DNA from 2 places in the Mesorhizobium sp. M0185 genome. Region 2 is predicted to be linked to the other one. Evidence: predicted binding sites of a transcription regulator. Region 2 holds the regulator's gene; the other holds the start of a gene.

Region 1 (8,336 bases), on a different contig from region 2:
GCTGAAAGCGGAGATGCCGGAGGTGACGCGGCTGTTCGTCAAGCCTCAGACCACCGGTACCTGGGAACGCCGGAGCAAGGCCTTGGCGGCGTCCGGAGGGGAACCGGCCTAAGGAAAATGGCTTGAGGAAATCGATGCGCCATCGGGCAGTCCCGGCTATGATCGCAGGCAAAAGCTCCAGGAGGAACGAAGATGAAAATCGACGGCGCGTGTCATTGTGGCACTATCACTTACGAGGCCGAAGTCGATCCGGAAAAGACCACCATTTGTCACTGCATCGATTGTCAGAAGCTAACCGGAACGGCCTTTCGCGTCACCGTGCCGGCGTCCGAGGACAATTACAGGATCACCAAGGGCACGCCGAAGATCTATATCAAGACCGGTTCGAGCGGCGCCAAGCGCGCCCAGGCATTTTGCGGTGAGTGCGGCTCGCATCTCTACGCCACGTCGGCGGGCGAGGGACCGAAGGTTTACGGTATCAGGGTCGGCACGGCACGGCAGCGCGAGCAACTGGTGCCGAGAAAGCAGATCTGGCACCGCTCGGCGCTGCATTGGCTGCCGGAATTCGAAGGCACAACCATCATCGAGGAGCAGTAGCGCCAGACCCGGACGAAGCCTCCGGTTCCGGCGCAGCTCTCAATCGTCGCCTTCGACGACCCTTAGCCTCAACTGCCCGGTTTTCGAATCGGCGACGCGCGGGCTGCTTTCCGCTTTTGCTCCGCTGCCATTCGAACCAGCGGTGTCCTCCGCCGGCTGCACGCCAAACTCCAGCGCCTCGATCTTTTGTCCGCGCCTGGTCACCTTCGATGTCGAGACCAGAATGTCGTCGATATCCTTGGCCGATTGGCCAAAATGCGTCTGCAATTTGCGCACCCGCTCGTCTAGCCGGGAGACGTCTTCCATCAGCCGGATAACCTCGCCCTGAATCAGGTGTGCCTGCTCGCGCATGCGGGCATCCTTGAGGATCGCCTGGATGACCTGGATCGACAACATCAAAAGCGATGGCGAGACGATGACGATCCGCGAGCGATGCGCCTTCTGGACAACGGCCTCGAAATTCTCGTGGATTTCGGCGAACACCGATTCCGAAGGCACGAACATGAAGGCGGTGTCCTGCGTCTCGCCCTGGATCAGGTATTTTTCGGAAATATCGCGGACATGCACCTCGATGTCGCGGCGGAAAGCCTGTGCGGCGGACTTCTGCAGTTCGGCGCCTTCGGCGGCCCGGATGGCATTCCAGGCCTCGAGCGGAAACTTTGCATCGACGGCAAGCGACGGTGCGCCGTTCGGCATCTTCACCAGGCAGTCGGGCCGGCTGCCATTCGACAAGGTCGCCTGGAATTCATAGGCGCCGTGCGGCAATCCGTCGGCGACGATGGCTTCCATACGCGACTGGCCGAAGGCGCCGCGCGTCTGCTTGTTGGAAAGGATCGCCTGCAATTGCACGACCTGGCCGGCCAGCGACTGGATGTTGCCTTGCGCGATATCGATGACCGCCAGCCGTTCCTGCAGCTTGGCGAGGCTCTCATGCGTCGATCTCGTCTGCTCGGTCATGGTCTGGCCCAGGCGGCCTGTCATGGCATCGAGACGCTGGCCGATCGACTGTGTCAGTTCGGCCTGGCGCGCCCCGAACACTTCGGCGATGGCGCCCATGCGGCCCTGCATTTCCGCCTGGCTTGCCAAGATACCAGCCATCCGCACCTCGGCGTCGCGGGCGTGGTCGGCGGCTTCGGCGGCCGCCACTGCACGCGCCTTGGCCGATCGCCAGAGCGCAACGACGAGCGCCACGAACAGGCCGAGGAACAGCATTGCGCCGAAACCCAGGGCTTGGCCGAGCGTGATCGTGGTGGCGCCGAGGCGGGCGACAGGTTCGGACAGGATGGTGGCCAGATCGTTCATGTCGACAGCATAGATGATTCGGTCTGCCGGCACAGATCAAAACGTGAACGACCCGAAGGCGCCCCGGTTGACGCTTTTCCTGCGAGGTCTTAGGTGAGACGCCATGTCGATCAAGCCGCTTATCATCCTTCCCGATCCCGTCCTGCGCCAGGTTTCAAAACCGATCGAGCGTGTCGACGGGGATTTGCGCAAACTGGCCGGCGACATGCTGGACACCATGTATGACGCGCCCGGTATCGGCCTCGCGGCGATCCAGGTTGGCGAACCCTTGCGCATGCTGGTGATCGACCTCGCCAAGGAGGACGAGACGCCGGCGCCGCACGTCTTCATCAATCCCGAAATCCTTGAAAGCTCCGACCAGCGTTCGGTCTATGAGGAAGGCTGCCTGTCGATCCCCGATTACTATGCCGAAGTCGAGCGCCCCGCCGCGGTGCGGGTGAAATATCTCGATCGCGACGGCAAGCTGCAGGAGATCGAGGCCGAGGGGCTGATGGCGACCTGCCTGCAGCATGAAATCGACCACCTCAACGGCGTGCTGTTCATCGATTACATCTCCAAGCTGAAGCGCGACATGGTGGTCAAGAAATTCAAGAAGCTCGCCAGGGACAAGGCGCCGGGCAAGATGGTGGGGTAGGCGTCGACGAATGCCCCTGCGTGTCATCTTCATGGGTACGCCCGAATTCTCCGTGCCGACGCTGCGGGCGATTGCCGGGGCCGGGCACGAGTTGGCAGCCGTCTACACGCAGCCGCCGCGCGCCGGCGGCCGGCGCGGGCTCGAACTGACGCCGTCGCCGGTGCAGCGCGAGGCGGAGCGGCTTGGCATCGAGGTGCGGTCGCCGGTGTCGCTGAAGGGCGAGGCGGAGCAGGAGGCGTTCCGCGCCTTGGGTGCCGACGTCGCCGTGGTCGTCGCCTACGGGCTGCTTCTGCCTAAACCCATTCTCGAGGCGCCGCGGCTCGGTTGCCTCAACGGTCACGCATCGCTATTGCCGCGCTGGCGCGGCGCTGCCCCTGTCCAGCGCGCCATCATGGCCGGTGATACCGAAACGGGCATTATGGTGATGCGGATGGAGGAAGGCCTCGACACCGGGCCGGTGGCAATGGTTGAAAAATGTCCCATTGGACCCGACATGACGGCCGGCGATCTGCACGATCGGCTGATGGTCTTGGGTGCTGCGCTGATCGTGCAAGCGCTCGAACGGCTGGAGCGGAATACGCTGACATTTACCACACAGGCGGAGGTGGGGGTGACCTACGCCAAGAAAATCGATAAATCGGAGACTCGCATAGACTGGCTGCGACCTGCCGGCGACGTGCACAACCAGATTCGCGGCCTGTCGCCCTTTCCCGGTGCATGGTGCGAGGCCGAAATCGGCGGCCGCGTGGAACGGCTGAAACTGCTTCGCTCGACGCTCTCGCAAGGCGCCGGCGAACCGGGAGGAATTCTCGATGACCGGCTGACGGTCGCCTGCGGGTCAGGCGCGATCAGGCTGGTCGAAGTTCAACGTGCGGGCGCAAGGCCCATTGCCGCGCAGGAGTTTCTGCGCGGGGCCAAGCTCGAAAAAGGAATGAAATTGTCATGAGCATGATGTCCATACGCGCGGCGACGCCGCGGGACCGCGAGGCGATCCGCCTTGTCGAAGAACACGCATTCGGCCAGCAGACGGAGGCCGGACTGGTCGACGCGCTGGTCACCGGCGGTGATGCCGTCGTCGAACTGGTGGCGGACGAAGACGGGCAAGTGGTCGGCCATATCCTGTTTTCACGGCTTTTCGTGCAGAATGGCGGCAAGAGCTTCCCGGCGGTGGCTTTGGCTCCTTTGGCGGTCGAGCCGTCGTTCCACGGCACCGGCATCGGCGGTGCGCTGGTCCGCGAGGCGCATATCCGCCTGAAGGCTGCTGGCGAGACGCTCGCCGTGGTGCTCGGCGATCCGGCTTACTATGGCCGTTTCGGCTACAGCCGCGCCCGTGCAGCAAAATTCGAGAGCGACTACCAAAGCGAAGCCCTGCAGGCGCTTGCCTGGGGCGAGGCGCCGGAGACCGGCAGGCTGGTCTACGCCTCGGCCTTCGGCTCAGCCCTCGCCGCCTGATTTCGCCTCGATCCGGGAATGCCGCGTTTTCGCCTCGACATCGAATATGACGGCAGTCTCTTCGCCGGCTGGCAGCGCCAGGCCAACCAGCCATCGGTGCAGCAGGCGATCGAGCAGGCGATCGAGAAGTTCTGTGGTGAGCAGGTTTCGCTGCGCGCCGCCGGCCGCACCGATGCCGGCGTCCATGCGACCGCTCAGGTGGCGCATGTCGATCTGATCAAGGCATGGCCCGGCGACAAGGTGCGCGACGCCGTCAACGCGCATCTGCAAGCGGCCAAGGTGCGCATCGCCATCCTGAAGGCCGCCGTTGTGCCGGATGGCTTCGATGCGCGTTTCTCGGCGATCGGCCGCCATTACCTCTACCGCATCGTTAATCGCCGCGCGCCGGCGGCGCTCGACAAGGGCAAGATCTGGTGGGTACCGAAGCAGCTCGATGCCGGTGCCATGCACGAGGCGGCAAAGGTGCTGCTTGGCCGGCATGATTTCACCACCTTCCGCTCGACCCAGTGCCAAGCCACCAGCCCCGTCCGCACGCTCGACCGGCTGGATGTCAGCCGGGCGGGCGATTTCATTGAGGTCCGCGCTTCGGCGCGGTCATTCCTGCACAACCAGGTGCGCTCGATGGTCGGCTCGCTCAAACGTGTCGGCGAAGGCGGCTGGACTGTTGCCGACCTCAAGGCGGCGCTTGAGGCGCGCGACCGTGCGGCCTGCGGTCAGGTGGCGCCGCCCGACGGGCTGTTTCTCGTCGGCGTCGATTATCCGACGCCTGGCTGATCCGGAACGCTGATCCCGAGCAGCGCCTGCAGGCCGAACAGGACGATCAGCGACGCCACGAACATGCCGGCAAAAACGGCGCTGCCGGTGGCCGCACCCCTGCCGATCGCAACGTTGGTCATCCGCCAGGTCAATACCATCGACAGCGCGAACAACAGCAGCGACACGAGTCCGGAGACTTCGTTGGCCGACGTCAGGAAAAGCCGGATCAACGCCGATGGCAGCATCATCCAGGCGATGATCGCCGAGGCCCAATTGCTGGCCACGACATAATGGACGAAACGGCCGCCGACGCCGACCTGCGGCGCCACCAGGGCGAGGCCTATGAGCGGCAGCACCCAGGCGCCGATATCGACGGTGGCCAGGCGGATCAACATGCTGAAACGGCCGACGAATGCGTTGGGATCGCCGATCTCGTTGGCAATACCGACCCAGCCGACGATCAGTGCCGGCGCCGCGACGACGATGGCAAAAAAGGAGTTCCAGAAACCGTCCGCCGAAAGGTCGAGCAGGCGAAATCCGTCGGCCTTGCCGAGCATCAGCCGCCAGGCACCGGCAAGCGAAGCGTAGGTTTCATCCGCTGAAAGCATCACTAGGATATGTCCTGCGCAAACCAGTCTTCAACGAAGCGCAGATAAATCTGCGTCAGCGTCTCGAGGTCGGCAATCGCCACGCGTTCGTCGACCATGTGCATGGTCTTGCCGACCAGTCCGAATTCGACCACCGGACAATAATCCTTGATGAAGCGGGCATCGGAGGTGCCGCCGGAGGTGGAGAGCGCCGGCTTCCTGCCGGTCACCGCCTTGATCGAGCCGCCAAGCGTCTCGATCAACCTGTCGTCGCGTGTCAGGAAAACATGGCTCGGCCCGTCGCGCCAGACGATCTCGTAGTCGACCGGCGTCTTCTTGCCGGCGCGGTATTTCTTGCGTTTCGCCGCCCGGTCGAGGCGGTTGTGGATCTCGGCCTGGATCGTCTCGGCGGTCCATGTGTCGTTGAAGCGAATATTAAAGGTAGCCGCCGCCTTCGCTGGGATGACGTTGGTGGCAGGGTTGCCGACATCGATGGAGGTGACCTCAAGGTTGGTCGGCTGGAAATCCCTTGTTCCGTTGTCGAAGACGGGGTGAAGCAAGGCGTCGACCAGCGTCACCAGGCCGCGCACCGGGTTGTCGGCTAGCTGCGGATAGGCGGCGTGGCCCTGGCGGCCGTTGACGACGACCGTGCCGGAGAGCGAGCCGCGCCGGCCGATCTTGATCATATCGCCGAGCGCGTCGGGATTGGTCGGCTCGCCGACGATCGCAGCATGCCATTTCTCGCCTTTGGCGGCCGCCCATTCGAGCAGTTTCGTCGTGCCGTTGATCGCCGGACCTTCCTCATCGCCGGTTATCAGCAGCGAGACCGACCCCTTCGGGCCGCCCTTCTGCGCGATGTGTCGCGCTACCGCCGCGACAAAACAAGCAATGCCGCCCTTCATGTCGACGGCGCCGCGGCCGAACATCTCGCCATTGGCGATGTCGGCGGCAAAGGGCGGGTGCGTCCAGGCTGTTTCATCGCCCACCGGCACGACATCGGTATGGCCGGCAAACATCAGATGCGGGCCGTTGCCGGAACGCCTCGCGTAAAGGTTCTCTATGTCAGGTGTGCCGGATTCGGAAAACACCGGGCGCTCGACGGCAAAGCCGAGCGGCTTCAACATTTCTTCCAGCGCGCTCAGCGCACCGCCTTCGGCGGGCGTCACGGAAGCGCAGCGGATGAGAGCAGCCAGATTTCTGGTCGGATCGGTAGGCAGCGTCATGGGCAAAAGCGATAGTCGAAAGCGCAAGGCCTGTCACGGCCAGACATAAGGGCCAGCCATGCCGCCGACATTATGGTTTTCATGCCGTATAGTTGCGGCAAGGCCTCTCGACCAGGACAGGGCCATCGCATGGTCACGCGTGGCAAGACAATCGTAATCGCCGGTGCCGGCAGTATCGGATGCTACGCCGGCGGCTGCCTGATACTTGCCACGCGAAAGGTGGTTCTGCTGGCGCGGCCTCGCATCGAGAAGGCGCTGCAAAAAGGTGGATTGCGCATCACCGACCGTGATGGCCGCGACCGATCCGTCAAGCCGGAGGCATTGTCGGTCACCGCCGATCCGGCCGCGGCATTCCCCAGTGCCGATGTCATCCTGGTAACGGTCAAGAGCGGCGCGACGCAGGACATGGCCGGGCTTATTGCGGCCCATGCCCGACCGGATGCGGTGGTACTCAGTCTGCAGAACGGCGTCGACAATGCCGATAAGTTGCGAGCCCAATCTCGCCGCCCGGCGGGTGCTCGCGGGCATGGTGCCGTTCAACGTGGTCCAATCGGCGGAGGGCGAATTGCCGCTTCGTCTGCACCGCGCCAGCGGCGGCAAGGTGATGATCGAACAGGGTCCGACAGGCCTTGACGAACTGCTTGACGTTGAGGGCTTTGCCGTCGCCACGCATGGTGACATCGAAGCGGTGCTATGGGGCAAGCTGCTGCTCAACCTCAACAACGCGCTGGTGGCGCTTTCCGGCCTGCCGCTGGCGGCAGAGCTTGCCGATCGCCGCTGGCGGCTGATCCTGGCCGGCCAGATCGACGAAGCATTGGCGGCAATGATGGCGACGGGCATCGAACCCGCTCGCATCGCCGGCCTGCGTCCCGCGCTGCTGCCGAAAGTGCTTCGCCTGCCCGACTGGCTGTTCAAGTTCTTGGCGCGGCGGATGCTTGCCATCGACCCTGCCGCGCGTTCGTCGATGTGGGATGACCTTCAGCGCCGCCGGCCGACGGGGATCGGCGAACTGCAAGGCGCGGTCCTGCATTTGGCCGAAAAGGCCGGCACGCCGGCGCCGTTGCTGAAGCATGTCACGGCACTGGTGCGCGTGGCCGAGCAGAAGAGGCGCGGATCGCCCTGCCAGACGCCGGAAGCCGTTGTCGCGACCGTCGGATCATAGCCCGCACAGGCGCCCAGTAACGGCCCTTGCCGGTGCGCTTGGCCTCGTAGAGCGCATGGTCGGAACAGGTGAGCAGGATTTCCGGATCGCCGCCGTCGGCGGGTGCGAAGGCGCTGCCGACGCTCAAGCCGACATGGATGGCGGAACCGACCCCGAGGTCGAAAGGCACCGAGACCTTTTCGATGGCCCGTTTTGCCAGGTAGGTGGCCTCGATCTCCGAGGTTGCGGGCAAAAGGATGACAAATTCATCGCCGCCAATGCGGAAGACCACGTCCCCCGGACGGAAGCCGCGCTTCAATCGTTCGGCTACCTTGCGTAGCAGCACGTCGCCGACGGCGTGGCCAAAACGGTCGTTGACCTGTTTGAAACCGTCGAGATCCATGCTGAGCACTGCAAACGGCCGCCATTGGCGGCCGGCGCCGCAAGGTCGCGGCACATGTCGCGCAATTTCTCCTGCAGGAAGATGCGGTTTGGCAGGCCGGTCAGCGCGTCCTTGATGGCCAGGTCGCGATTGTCCAGTTCGGCGCGGATCATGCGGGCATTGATTGCGTGGTTCTGAAGCAGCACGATGATGCCGCCGGCCACATAGAACGGCGTTTGAATTCCGACGATCGGCATTCCGG
Region 2 (8,336 bases):
CCGGTGCGGCCCGACAGCTATGATTTCTCCTTCGACAGCTATTTCGCCGGTATCGGCGGCAGCGGCTTTTTTCTCGGCAATCCGAAAGTCGTGTCGTCGGGCAGCATGCCGCTTGCCGCGCAGCTTTCTTCCGCGATCGAAGACGCGCGCGAATCCATCGCCGACCATATCCGCAGCCGCATCGGCGGTGCCGAGGGCGAGATTGCTGCTGCGCTGATCGTCGGCGTGCGCGCCGGCATTCCCGAGGAGATCAACGAAGCGATGCGGCGCACCGGCATCTACCACATCATCTCCATCTCGGGGCTGCATATGGCGTTGGTCGCCGGCACCATCATGGCGCTGCTGCGGGGTGCCTTCGCGCTGTTTCCCGATTTCTCATCGCGACGGCCGGTCAAGAAATATGCCGCGGCCGCCGCGCTTTTTTCGATTGCGGCCTACCTCGTCTTTTCCGGCATTGTCGTGGCGGCCGAACGCAGCTTCATCATGCTGGCGGTGATGCTTATCGCCGTGCTGTTCGACCGGGCCGCGCTCACCATGCGCAACCTGGCGATCTCGGCCATCGCGGTCATCCTGGTGTCGCCGCACGAGGTGGTCGGTCCGAGTTTCCAGATGTCCTTCGCCGCGACGGCGGCCCTTGTCGGCGCCTATGCAGGCTGGTCCGATTACCGCGCCGGCAGGGCCACCATGCCGCCGCCGCGGCTGTCGCCGCTACGCTTTGCCACGCGAAAGGTCCTGCTGGGCATGTGCGGTCTGGCGATGACCTCGATCATTGCAGGGAGCGCCACGGCGCTTTTCGCCATATGGCATTTCCAGCGCGTGGCGCCGCTCAGCCTGTTCGCCAATCTGGCCATCATGCCCATCGTGTCACTGGTCGTCATGCCCTTCGCCGTTCTCAGCGCGCTGGCGATGCCGTTCGGTGCGGATGGCCCTTTCCTCTATGTCATGGGCAAGGGGCTGACGGCGATGATCGCCCTGTCCGGGTGGATCTCGGAGCGCTCGCCGATCGATGCGGTCGGGCTGATTTCGCTGAGATCCGTCCTTCTGGTGACGATCGCCCTCGTCATTGCCAGCATGGCGACGACCTGGTTGCGGCTGGCGGCACTTCCTTTTGCGCTCGCCGGCTTGCTGACGACAACGCAGACACGCATACCCGACGTATTGGTCTCGGAGGACGCACGGCTGGTCGCGCTGCCGATCGGCAGCGGTGAACTCGCGGTCAACCGGGCACGCCCGAATGAGTTCACCATCGACAACTGGAAACGCGCGCTCACATCAGAGGCTATCGTCGCGCCGGAAACACCTGGACAGAACGACCCGCAATTCGACATTGCCGATCCGGCCGACCTACCGCCGGGCATGCCGTTCATTTGCACGGACGGCCTCTGCCTTGCCAGGCATCCATCCGGCGCGATCATCGCGCAAGCCAAGGACCGCGATACTGCGCGGCCAGCCTGCGCCTTTGCCAGCTTGATCGTCATCGACGACGCCACCGCCCATAACCCCTGCTACTACGACCGGCTGGTCCTCGTCGTCACCAAACGGCAACTGGCGCGCGCGGGAAGTGCCGCCGTCTACTTCGATCCACAAGCGGCAACGCGCGCCGAAATCCGTTTCGCGGTCGAAAAATCATACCGGCCCTGGCACGTGCAGCGGAAATTTTCACGCGCGGCACGGGGCCTGCCGCCATACCGCAGGGCCGACAACCCCAAAGCCGGCGCCAAGGGCGGGGCTCAGTAGCGGCGGATCAGTCCGACGAGCTTGCCCTGCACCTTGACCCTGTCTGGTCCGAAGATGCGCGTCTCGTAGGCCGGATTGGCGGCTTCCAGGGCGATCGAGGCGCCCTTGCGGCGGAACCGCTTCAGCGTCGCTTCCTCCTCGTCGACCAGTGCCACCACGATCTCACCGGGGCTCGCCGTATCGGCATTGCGGATGATCACCGTGTCGCCGTCGAAAATGCCGGCCTCGATCATCGAATCGCCTTTGACCTCGAGCGCATAATGCTCGCCGCCCATGATCATATCCGGCGGCACCGAAATCGAATGCGTCTGGTGCTGGATGGCGTCGATCGGCACACCGGCGGCGATGCGGCCCATCACCGGGATCGAAACGGCGGCGACGACATCGTCGTCATTTCCGGCTGCGGGCACGCGCGACGATGTCGGCTTGCCTTGCCGAGGACCGCCTTGCCCAAGACTGCCCTGGATGACACTCGGCGAGAACTTGCGTGCCGCATTGAGGCCGGGGGCGATCGAGTCAGGCAGGCGCAGCACCTCCAGCGCACGGGCCCGGTTGGGCAAACGGCGAATGAAGCCGCGCTCCTCCAGCGCCGTAATCAGCCGGTGGATTCCGGATTTGGAAGCCAGGTCGAGCGCTTCCTTCATCTCGTCGAAGGAAGGCGGGATACCGCTTTCCTTCAACCTTTCGTGGATGAACATAAGCAGTTCGTGTTGTTTGCGTGTCAGCATAGCGACCCCCAACAGAATCAGAAAAACAAACCCAGAACAAACACTATCTGTTCCAGTTGTGTTCCGCAACTGTTTAAAGTTTAATGAATGCGTTAAGGCTCGGGAAACAAACGACGTCCCCTACCGGCGTATCGCATTTTCACCGCCGCGAGCCTCATCGCCTTGATTCTGCTTTCGTTTGCGCCCTTCTGGCATCCTAGAAGGCGGCACTGGCATCGGCCGTCGGTCGGCAAAAGGCACGGAATTGAACCCGTATCGACTGTACGGTTTGGTCAATGCACCGTGAACGAAACGAACTCAAAACGCCAACCTCGGGTTAAGTCCCGGTTTCCACCGCCTGGTCAGGCTGCTTCTCGCCGGTGGAGCCTTGCTGCGCGCAACCAGGTAATGGAAGAACAGTCGATGCGTGTCCGGCGTTGCGTTGGATCCTGGGGAGCAGACAAATCATGACAGGAATTCCCGATCTCGTGGCCATAAAGGCGATGGATGCCGCGGATCCGCTGCGCGCGATGCGCGACCGCTTTGTGTTGCCGCAAGGAGTGATCTATCTCGACGGCAATTCGCTAGGAGCTGCTTCACGTGCCGCTTTCGATGAACTGCACAAGGCCGCGACCGAAGAATGGTCACATGATCTCATCCGCGCATGGAACACGGCCGGCTGGTTCAACATGCCGCTTGAACTTGGCGACCAGCTCGGGCGCCTGATCGGTGCCGCGGCCGGCCAGACGGTGGTCTGCGACACGACATCGGCTAACATCTACAAGCTGCTGCACGCCGCCATGGCCATGCGACCGGAGCGGCAGGTCATCGTCGCCGAGGGCGATAGTTTTCCGACGGACCTCTACATGGCCGAGGGTGTGGTTTCGACGCGAAAAGATACGCTGCTGCGCCTCTCGGGGGTCGACGCGCCGACCATCGAAGAGCTGATCGACGAACGCACCGCCGTGGTGCTGGTCAACCACGTCAACTATAAGTCGGGCGAACTGCGCGACATGCCGGCGCTGACGCGCAGGGCTCAGGAAGCCGGGGCGATGATCGTCTGGGATCTCTGCCACACCCCCGGCGCGATGCCAGTCGAGCTCGACAAGGCAAACGCCGATTTTGCCGTTGGCTGCACCTACAAATATCTGAATGGCGGCCCGGGCGCGCCTGCCTTCATCTATGCGGCTGAGCGGCATCTTTCCTACATCCAGCAGCCGCTCACCGGCTGGTGGGGCCATGCACGGCCCTTCGCCTTCGAGCCAGGCTATGCGGCCGGCACCGGCATCCGCCGGTTTCTGTGCGGCACGCAGCCGGTCCTGTCGATGCGCACGCTGAAGGGCGCGCTCGACATCTGGAACGATGTCGACATGACGGCGGTGCGCAAGAAGAGCATCGCGCTGGCGGATCTGTTCATCGAGCTTGTCGAGGCAAAGTGCGGCACTTACGGGCTCACGCTCGAAAGCACGCGCGATGGGGAAAACGCGGCAGCCAGATTTCATTCATGCATGAGTATGGCTACCAGGTCATGCGCGCGCTGATCGAACGTGGCGTGATTGGCGATTTTCGCGCGCCATTGACCATGCGCTTCGGCTTCACCCCGCTCTATGTCGGCTATGCCGATGTCTGGCAGGCCGTCAAAGTGCTTGAGGACATCCTGCGCACCGGTGCGTGGAAGGATACGCGCTTCGCCATCAAAGCAGCTGTCACTTGAGATTGATGCGAGAGCTGGAATCGTGAGGCTGGCGACGACGCGCCGCGCGATGCTCACGGCTACGTTGCAAGGCCATATTGCCAGGGAGGCGCAGGGTGTTCGAACGTCACATTGCCGATTGGGACAACGCCTATGCCAACAGCGCCAACATAGCCGGCAGCGATCGGTGGCCGGCGGCCTGGATCGAGCCCGCGCGGGTTTTCCGCGACGTGCTTTCGACCGAGGGCAGGGCGCGGCTCGACATGGCCTATGGCGACAACCCACGCAACCGGCTCGATCTTTTCCTGCCGGCCATCAAGCCCAAGGGACTCGTGGTGTTCGTTCATGGCGGCTACTGGATGGAATTCAACAAGAATTTCTGGTCGCATCTTGCCACTGGCTCTGTTGATCGCGGCTATGCGGTGGCGATGCCGTCCTACACGCTCTGTCCGCAGATACGCATTGGCGGCATCGTCAAGGAAGTCGGCGCGGCGATCGGCAAGGCGGCGGCGATGGTCGCAGGGCCGCTAATGCTGACCGGGCACTCGGCCGGCGGCCATCTTGTTAGCCGGATGGTTACGGCGACGACGCCGCTGGCGCCCGAAGTGGTCCGGCGCGTTCGTCATGTGGTGTCGATCTCGGGGGTGCACGATTTGCGCCCGATCATGCGCACCGGCATGAACGAGACGCTGGCGATCGATGAGGCCGAGGCGCAGGCCGAAAGCCCAGTGCTGCTGCGCCCGATGGACAAGGCCCGCCTGACCTGCTGGGCCGGCGGCGGCGAGCGCGCCGAATTCCTGCGTCAGAGCGCGTTGCTGGCCAACATCTGGATCGGCCTGGGTACCGCGACCAGCTTGGTGGTCGAGCCTGACCGGCATCATTTCAACATCATCGACGGTTTGGCCGATCCAGATCACCCGCTGACCCGGACCTTGATTTCGGAGTGAGGCAGGGTTCAGCGTAGCATCAGTACGTCGCAGGGGGAGCCCGCCGCCGCGGCAGGAGCGAACGGCGCGCGAACGATCAGCCCGTCGGCATCGGCCAGCATTTTCAGCATCGAGGAGTCCTGGATGCCGAACGGCGTCGCCACGAGCGTACCGGCGTCATCTATGACAACAGCCCGCACATAATCTTGCCTGAGATCGTTGGCCGGCATGGCAGCACCGAGCCGTGCCCGACGTATATCCTGCTGAAAGGCGCGGCCGCCGAGCCGCGCCAGCAGCGGCTTCAGGAAGAGCTGAGTGCAGACCAGGCTTGCCACCGGATTGCCGGGCAGGCCGATGCAGCGAATGTCTCCCAGCCGCCCGAACATCAGCGGCTTGCCCGGCCGCATGGCGATCTTCCAGAAATCGAGCGTCATGCCTTGCCCGGTCAGCACGTCATGGACGAAGTCGTGGTCACCGACCGAGGCACCGCCCAGCGTGACGATGACGTTCGCGCCAGCCTTCACGGCCTTTTCAACCAGCGCAGCGATCGCCTCCCTGCGGTCCGGCGCGATGCCAAGGTCGAGCGCGCGCGCACCGACCGACTGTGCGGCAGCGGCGACACCATAGGCGTTGGAGGAGATGATCTGGTCGGGGCCAAGATCGCTGCCCGGCGGCAGCAATTCGTCGCCGGTGGCGATGATGGCGACCAGCGGCCGTTTGACCACGCGCACCTCGGGGTGATTGGCCGATGCCGCCAGCGACAAGGCCGCCGGGTCGAGCAGGCGGCCTTTGGGCAGCAGGACATCGCTCTTGGCGAAATCGAGCCCGAGGCGGCGGATGTTGCGCCCCTGCACCGTCGGTTCCGTCACTTCGACGCTGCCGCCGCCGAGATCGCGGACGTTCTCCTGGATGACGATGGTGTCGGCGCCTTCGGGAAGCGGCGCGCCGGTAAAGATGCGCACGGCCTGCCGCTGCTGCACCGTTCCGGCAAAGCCGCGTCCGGCCGGCGCCATGCCGACCACCGAAAGCCTTGCCGGTACGGACGCGATATCGGCCGCCCGCACGGCATAGCCGTCCATGGCGGAGGCATTGAACGGCGGCTGGGTTCGGAGCGCCACGACCGGCTCCGCCAACACGCGGTCTGCGGCATCCAGCAGTGCGACGCGTTCACCCGGTAGCGCTGCTGCGCCGTCCAGCAGGCGCTCGAGCGCCTCGGCAACTGGGACCAGCGCCATTATCCGCCTGCCTCGGTGGCCTCGTCTCCGGTGATCTTGTAGTCGCCGGATTTGCCGCCGGTCTTTTCAACCAGCCTGATGCCGGAGATGACCATGGCGCGGTCGACCGCCTTGGCCATGTCGTAGATGGTCAGGCAAGCGACCGAGACGGCACTCAGAGCCTCCATCTCAACGCCGGTCTTGCCGGTGACGCGGGTCAATGCTGTCACCTTCAGGCCGGGCAGCGCGGCGTCCGCCTCGATATCGACAGATATCCTGGTCAGCAGCAGCGGATGGCAAAGCGGGATCAGTTCATGCGTCTTCTTGGCCGCCATGATGCCGGCAATGCGCGCGGTGCCCAGCACGTCGCCCTTCTTGGCGTCGCCGGCGAGGATCATGTCCAGCGTCTCGGGCCGCATCGCGACAAAACCTTCTGCGACTGCCGTGCGCACCGTCTCAGCCTTGTCGCCGACATCGACCATGTTGGCTTCGCCCTGCGCGCCAAGATGGGTGAGGGCGGCCGCCATCCTCAAACGACCTCTGCCGGCGCCTTGCCCGTCAACAGCAGGCGCGTTGCCGCGGCCACGTCCTGCTGGCGCATCAGGCTCTCGCCGACCAGGAAAGTCGCAATGCCGCTCTGCTCCAGCCGGCGGCAATCGTCGTGCGAAAAGATACCGCTCTCGCTGACCAGATGGCGGTCGGCCGGCACCATCGCTACCAGCCGCTCCGAGGTCTGTAGGCTGGTTTCGAAGGTCCGGAGATTGCGGTTGTTGATTCCGATCAGCCGCGACGACAGCTGCAGCGCGCGTTCCATTTCAGCCTCGTCATGCACTTCGACCAGCGCGTCCATGCCGAGCCCGAACGCTGTCGCTTCGAGTTCTCTTGCCAACGCGTCGTCGACGCTGGCCATGATGATCAGGATGGCATCGGCGCCCCATGCCCTGGCCTCGTAGACCTGATAGGGGTCGAACAGGAAATCCTTGCGCAATGCAGGCAGCTCGACGGCAGCGCGCGCAGTGGTGAGGAATTCGGGCGCGCCTTGGAAGGAGGGTGCGTCGGTCAGCACCGAAAGGCAGGCGGCACCGCCCTTCGCATAGGCCCAGGCCAGCGTCGGCGGATCGAAATCGGCGCGGATCAGGCCTTTGGATGGACTAGCCTTCTTGATTTCGGCAATCAGCGCGAACCTGCCGGATTTGCGCGTTGCTTCAAGGGCGGAAAGAAAGCCGCGCGGCGCGTCGGCATCCGTCGCCCGTGCCTTGATCTCGGCCAATGACACGCGTGCCTTGGCCGCCGTGATCTCGTCGCGCTTGTAAGCCTCGATCTTGCGCAGGATGTCGGACATGGTTTTAACCGTTCGAAATCTCGATCAGCCTGTCGAGCACTTTCAGCGCGCGGCCGCTGTCGATGGCCTGCGCCGCCGTTACCATGCCGTCGGCAAGCGTCGTCGCTTTGCCGGCCACCACCAGCCCGGCGCCGGCATTCATCAGCACCGTATCGCGAAAGGCGCCGGCTGCGCCGGCCAGCATGTCGCGCAGTGCCTGGGCGTTGTGGGCGGCGTCGCCGCCGCGCAACTCGTCCTTGGTGTGCCGCTTCAGTCCGACGGCTTCCGGGGTCAGCGTAAAGCTGCGGATCTCGCCGCCGGCCAGTTCGGCGACAAGTGTCTCGCCGGTGGTGGTGATCTCGTCATAGCCGTCGCCATGGACGATCCAGGCATGGTCGGCACCAAGTTCCTTCAACGTTTCTGCCACCGGCATGATCCATTCGGGCAGGAACACGCCGACCATCTGCCGTCTGACACTCGCCGGATTGGAAAGCGGGCCCAGCAGGTTGAAGATGGTGCGGGTTCCGAGCTCGACCCGGGTCGGGCCGACATGCTTCATCGCCGGGTGATGCGCCGGCGCGAACATGAAGCCAACGCCGGCCTCGTGAATGCAGCGGCCGATCGTCTCCGGAGGGATGTCGATCTTGACGCCCAATGCGATCAGCACATCGGCGGCGCCGGTCAGCGAGGACAGTCCGCGATTGCCGTGCTTGGCGACGGGCACGCCGCTGCCGGCGA

The links. Region 2 encodes LexA, which represses DNA repair genes until DNA is damaged. Its sites were predicted from a motif close to TGTTCNNNNTGTGTTCNG; they were not measured.
Region 1: NKJ20_RS12160 (DNA recombination protein RmuC) is a predicted target of LexA. The motif match lies at 1,932-1,949, and genes of this name have one in related genera.

What each region holds. Positions count from the first base shown of each region.
Region 1 is NZ_JAMYSY010000012.1:25,957-34,292, forward strand. It holds gene NKJ20_RS12150 (cation diffusion facilitator family transporter) at 1-112, shown strand, start outside; gene NKJ20_RS12155 (GFA family protein) at 193-597, shown strand; gene NKJ20_RS12160 (DNA recombination protein RmuC) at 637-1,899, opposite strand; gene def (peptide deformylase) at 2,003-2,533, shown strand; gene fmt (methionyl-tRNA formyltransferase) at 2,550-3,479, shown strand; gene NKJ20_RS12175 (GNAT family N-acetyltransferase) at 3,476-3,985, shown strand; gene truA (tRNA pseudouridine(38-40) synthase TruA) at 4,004-4,759, shown strand; gene NKJ20_RS12185 (transporter) at 4,741-5,349, opposite strand; gene dapE (succinyl-diaminopimelate desuccinylase) at 5,352-6,551, opposite strand; partial or broken gene NKJ20_RS12195 (2-dehydropantoate 2-reductase) at 6,681-7,713, shown strand; gene NKJ20_RS12200 (GGDEF domain-containing protein) at 7,625-8,095, opposite strand; gene NKJ20_RS12205 (hypothetical protein) at 8,020-8,336, opposite strand, start outside.
Region 2 is NZ_JAMYSY010000003.1:191,918-200,253, forward strand. It holds gene NKJ20_RS04090 (ComEC/Rec2 family competence protein) at 1-1,737, shown strand, start outside; gene lexA (transcriptional repressor LexA) at 1,731-2,465, opposite strand; partial or broken gene kynU (kynureninase) at 2,912-4,158, shown strand; gene NKJ20_RS04105 (hormone-sensitive lipase) at 4,254-5,084, shown strand; gene NKJ20_RS04110 (molybdopterin molybdotransferase MoeA) at 5,093-6,298, opposite strand; gene moaC (cyclic pyranopterin monophosphate synthase MoaC) at 6,298-6,804, opposite strand; gene trpC (indole-3-glycerol phosphate synthase TrpC) at 6,807-7,619, opposite strand; gene trpD (anthranilate phosphoribosyltransferase) at 7,624-8,336, opposite strand, start outside.